2 regions of the Vibrio sp. 1078-1 genome follow, and region 1 is predicted to be linked to the other one. Evidence: predicted binding sites of a transcription regulator. Region 1 holds the regulator's gene; the other holds the start of a gene.
The links. Region 1 encodes PurR, which represses purine synthesis genes. Its sites were predicted from a motif close to TNANGNAAACGTTTNCNTNA; they were not measured.

Region 1 (2,411 bases):
GTCTGCTCTGATATGAAGCTGATTGTTTACCACTAGTGCAAACATTGTTTCATCAGCGAATAGTCCGAAGCCACCAAACATTGAGCGCGACTTGATATTACCAAGTGCCTCAAATAGCTTCATAGAGTCTTTGAGTATCGGTTTATCCATGTTTTGTTATCTCGGTGTAATTAATATTACGCCACCAAAAGTCAGGTCCGAGAGAGTAGCAAACATGCGTAAAAACAATGTCATTACAGAGTAAAGTCATTGCTTACACACTTGCCATCGGTAACCCCGCTACCTTCCATATCGTAATATGGTTCAGGCCGGAGGCTTTGCGTCCCACTCTTTCGAATGGTTTGCCCTGTGCGTGACACAATGAGCATACTTCTTATATTGAATTAACATCACGGTTTAGCGTTAAAAGTGTGATATCGGTTCAATAAAAATGATAGATTGAATGCTCTATTTTGCATATGGAAAGGTGCAAATTGGCCTTTGAAAAGGAGTTCTTAATATATATTACATTTATATAAAACAGGGAGTTAACGTTAGTCAATTGTTATTAGAGTGGTGTGAAGTATTAGAGAATGCTTAATTTTTCCAAAAAAATAAGCGCCCCTGTAGAGCGCTTATTTAACACGGTTAAATACAGTAAAATTTAGTTCATTTTTTTCACAGTATTTCGAATTACAAGCTCAGGTTGCATTTCGAAAATTCGTTTTTCGTGTTCTTTATCTTTGATACGCTCAAGTAGAATTTCGAATGCATTTTTACCAACACGACGTTTAGGTTGGTGGATAGTCGTTAGCGGTGGAGAGAAGTATTCTGCAAGCTCGATGTTGTCGTAGCCGATCACTGAAATATCTTCAGGAATTTTGATCCCGTTTTGTTGCAAGCGGCTCATTAGGCCTAGAGCCATTGTGTCGTTAAAACAGAATACCGCCGTCGGGCGCTTGTCCATTGCGGTAATTTTATCTGCAACTAATACGGCCGTATCACATTCAAAGTTACCTTCAAGGATCCAGTCTTCATTTACAGCTAGGTTCGCTTCGCTCATTGCGCGACGGAAACCTGCAATGCGCTCTTGGCAAGCAAGCTTTTCAAAATGACCGCTTAGACAAGCGATATCCGTATGACCATTGTCAATCAGATGTTTGGTCGCAATGTAGCCACCTTCTTCTGAGTTATCCATGATTTTGTCTGCTTGCGAGCTCTCTGGGCCCCAATCCATGACCACTTTAGGAATGTCCGCATGACGGTCAAGCATCTCTTTTAGTTCTTCGGTTAAGTCAGAACACATCACTAGGATGCCATCAACGCGCTTTTCAGCCAGCATACGAATGTAATCGCGTTGTTTTTCGTAAATCCCGCCTGTGTTACATAAAATCAGAGTATAGCCTTGGCGGTAACAGTAGCTCTCAACGCCATCAATCACTTCTGAGAAAAATAGGTTAGTTGATTGAGTTACTAACATGCCAATCGTACGAGTTGAGTTGCATTTTAGGCTGCGTGCAACGGCACTTGGCGCGTAATTCAGCTCGTCAACGGCTTTCATTACTTTTTCTTGCGTTGCTTCTGCAACGAAACGCGTTTTATTGATAACGTGCGAAACTGTCGTAGTGGAAACGCCGGCTAAGCGAGCAACGTCTTTTATCGTGGCCATAAATGGTGTCCTGTATCGAGCTACTGAAATATGTCGTATTGGATGTACCTGATGCTCTAATGGTTTCACACCTAGCAATATAAAATTGGCGCTAAGTGTCTCGGCAGCGGTTGATCCAAGTGCGACAAAAGGGTGCGTAGCAGCATCGGTCGATGAATTTTATCTTTTTTCTATCTGATGAGAAATTGCCATCAACCTGTTAAGAAAACACAAAAACCGCTATATTTCAGCGGTTTACATATAAATCATATTTAATCGTTTGCGCTCACATTTTAGCCCTATGTGGACTGACTAGCAATGTTTTCAGCACGAGATTTGTGTATTTGAAGTCACATTTTGACTGCTAAATAACCAAGCGTCTTTGCGCTAAGTTAAGGCAAACGAATATTATACCCAAGTTACTTACAATTGGTCACTTTCGGCATACAGGAAGCCCGATAGGCAGGCTCCCTAAAAATAGGCGGCAATTATTCACCAAGAAGGTAGGCGCTGTCTAGTTTACAAAATGCAACTAATAGTTTCGCGACACTCGAGTAAAATCCAAATTCGTCGAATTGTTTACATTTGTCTGAAAACTGAGGTAACCAAGACATCAATTGTTGCTGGATAAAGTCGTTTTGTTTAACGAAGGCTTCTTCCATGTGTTTTTCTTGTTCAAGCTCGTTTGAGCGGATAATCATGTTCCCGAGAAAGTCGAGCTCAACGGCTAAGTGATCCGCAGGTTCCTTTAGGTTTTCGTCTACTTGAACGCCAAATTCAGCCA
Region 2 (2,411 bases), on a different contig from region 1:
ACTTTATTTTACTTGGCGGAGCTATCCTTGCCTTTGCGGCTTACTTGTTAATTCAAGACAAACCCGTTTGGATTAGCTTGCCATTCTTACTTAGTATTTATTTCGTGGCCGATCATGGTAAAGCGGTTTGGCATACACAAAAGCCTGCTCAAATAGCACCAATGATGCCAGTCATCGTGAAATGCTCTCTAGTCACCAACGTTTTGTTTGCAACAATTGTGGTAGCTCAAACTCTAGTAAGTTAAAACAGGATTGTCATTGCATTGACTTAATGCCTAGATATACTCAAAGACAACCAATTTCTGTTTAGAAAGGTACGCTATGGAATACAATACCTCAGCACTCTGTGATATCTACCTCGACCAGGTAGATGTGGTTGAACCAATGTTCAGTAACTTTGGCGGTCGCGCTTCATTTGCCGGGCAAATCACCACCATCAAGTGTTTTGAAGATAATTCGTTGATCCGCGAGACATTAGAGCAAGATGGACTTGGTCGCGTTTTGTTAATTGACGGTGGCGGTTCCCTACGTAAAGCTCTTATCGATGCAGAAATCGCAACCATTGCGGAAGAAAACGAGTGGGAAGGCATTGTCGTTTACGGCTGTGTTCGTGAAGTCGATGAACTTGAAGATATGAACTTAGGCATTCAAGCCCTCGCTTCTATTCCTGTTGGAGCGACGAACCAAGGCATCGGTGAGCTAGATATACCCGTAAACTTCGGCGGCGTTAGCTTCCTTCCAGAAGATTACATTTATGCCGATAGCACTGGGATCATCCTATCGCCTGAGCCATTGAATATTGATTTAGAGTTGGATGAAGAAGAATAACGAATCTTAGGTGTCTAGATTATAGAGCCCTCTCTTGGCTATCAGTATCGAGCTTGTCCTAAAGATTTTCTACTTTCCCAAAACACAAACACCCGCTTAACGCGGGTGTTTGTGTTTAATTTGGAATGAAGAAGCCGGATTATTCCACTTCGTCCATTTTGCCAAGTAGTGCACGAATGCGCTCTTGCCATTGTGCGTGCTCTTGCTGTGCTTGTTGTGCTTTTTGCTCTAGCTCTTCACGTTGAGAGCGAAGCTCATTCGCTTCTTCCGCAAGTTTAGCTTTATCTTCTTTCAGCTCTTCGACTTCCATCTGAAGAAGAGTGATTGTGTCAACTGCAGTTTGAATTTTAGATTCTAGTTGTTCTAGTACTTCAAAAGACATCTTGGCCTACCTATGTTATTCCGTTGGGACGATGTGCGAGATTGATGCACACCTAACCTATATAAGGTTCATTCTACTCAGCGTCGCGATGAGAAACACTCACTATATTCGATATTTCGCATCATTCGGTCAAAAAATCGGCGCAATCTCACTAAACGCTGACTTTTCTTATCGCCGAAGCATTTTTGAGCAAGGATTTTGCCTCCCGCCACGCTGAAAATCGCCCTAAGTATTGATCAAATTCAAGTTAGATAAAGTAAAAGCGCCGCAAAAAGGCAAACGTTTACCCTACGTTGTGATAGAATCGCCGCGCAAATTCTTCTTCCCTCTTGCTTACTTGGAGACATCATGAAACGCGATTTAGCAATGGCATTTTCCCGTGTGACTGAAGGTGCAGCTTTGGCTGGTTACAAATGGCTTGGCCGTGGCGATAAAAATGCAGCCGATGGCGCAGCTGTTGAAGTTATGCGCACCCTACTGAACAAAACAGATATCAGTGGTGAAATTGTCATTGGTGAGGGTGAAATCGATGATGCGCCAATGCTATACATTGGTGAGCAAGTGGGTATTGGTGGTGATGAAGTAGATATTGCAGTCGACCCGATTGAAGGGACGCGTATGACGGCAATGGGGCAATCAAACGCACTAGCCGTACTTGCCGCAGGTGAGAAAGGCAGCTTTCTTAAAGCGCCAGATATGTACATGGAAAAACTGGTTGTTGGCCCTGGTGCAAAAGGCGTGATTGACTTAGAAAAGCCGTTAAAAGAGAACCTAGAGAACGTAGCAAAAGCCCTGAACAAGCCACTTGATACCCTAGTCGTTATTACCCTTGCGAAACCTCGCCACGATGACGTTATTGCAGAAATGCAAGCAATGGGCGTACGTGTTTTTGCGGTGCCTGATGGTGATGTGGCTGCTTCTATTCTGACTTGTATGCCAGACAGTGAAGTGGACATGATGTACTGTATTGGCGGTGCGCCAGAAGGGGTTGTATCAGCAGCAGTAATTCGAGCGCTAGATGGTGACATGCACGGTCGCCTGCTTCCTCGTCATGAGGTAAAAGGCGATACTGAAGAAAACCGCATTTACGGCGCAGATGAACTAAAACGCTGCGATGAAATGGGCGTAAAAGCGAATGTTGTCCTCAAAATGGAAGACATGGCTCGTAGCGACAATGTGGTATTTTCAGCAACAGGCATTA

Region 2: glpX (class II fructose-bisphosphatase) is a predicted target of PurR. The motif match lies at 1,482-1,501, and genes of this name have one in related genera.

Annotation. Positions count from the first base shown of each region.
Region 1 covers NZ_JAWOWM010000002.1:133,077-135,487, forward strand. The annotation lists gene R7190_RS04530 (TfoX/Sxy family DNA transformation protein) at 1-150, opposite strand, end outside; cyclic di-GMP riboswitch class I at 267-356, opposite strand; gene purR (HTH-type transcriptional repressor PurR) at 644-1,648, opposite strand; gene torD (molecular chaperone TorD) at 2,116-2,411, opposite strand, start outside.
Region 2 covers NZ_JAWOWM010000004.1:223,877-226,287, reverse strand. The annotation lists gene R7190_RS10905 (1,4-dihydroxy-2-naphthoate polyprenyltransferase) at 1-245, shown strand, start outside; gene rraA (ribonuclease E activity regulator RraA) at 322-828, shown strand; gene zapB (cell division protein ZapB) at 968-1,210, opposite strand; gene glpX (class II fructose-bisphosphatase) at 1,559-2,411, shown strand, end outside.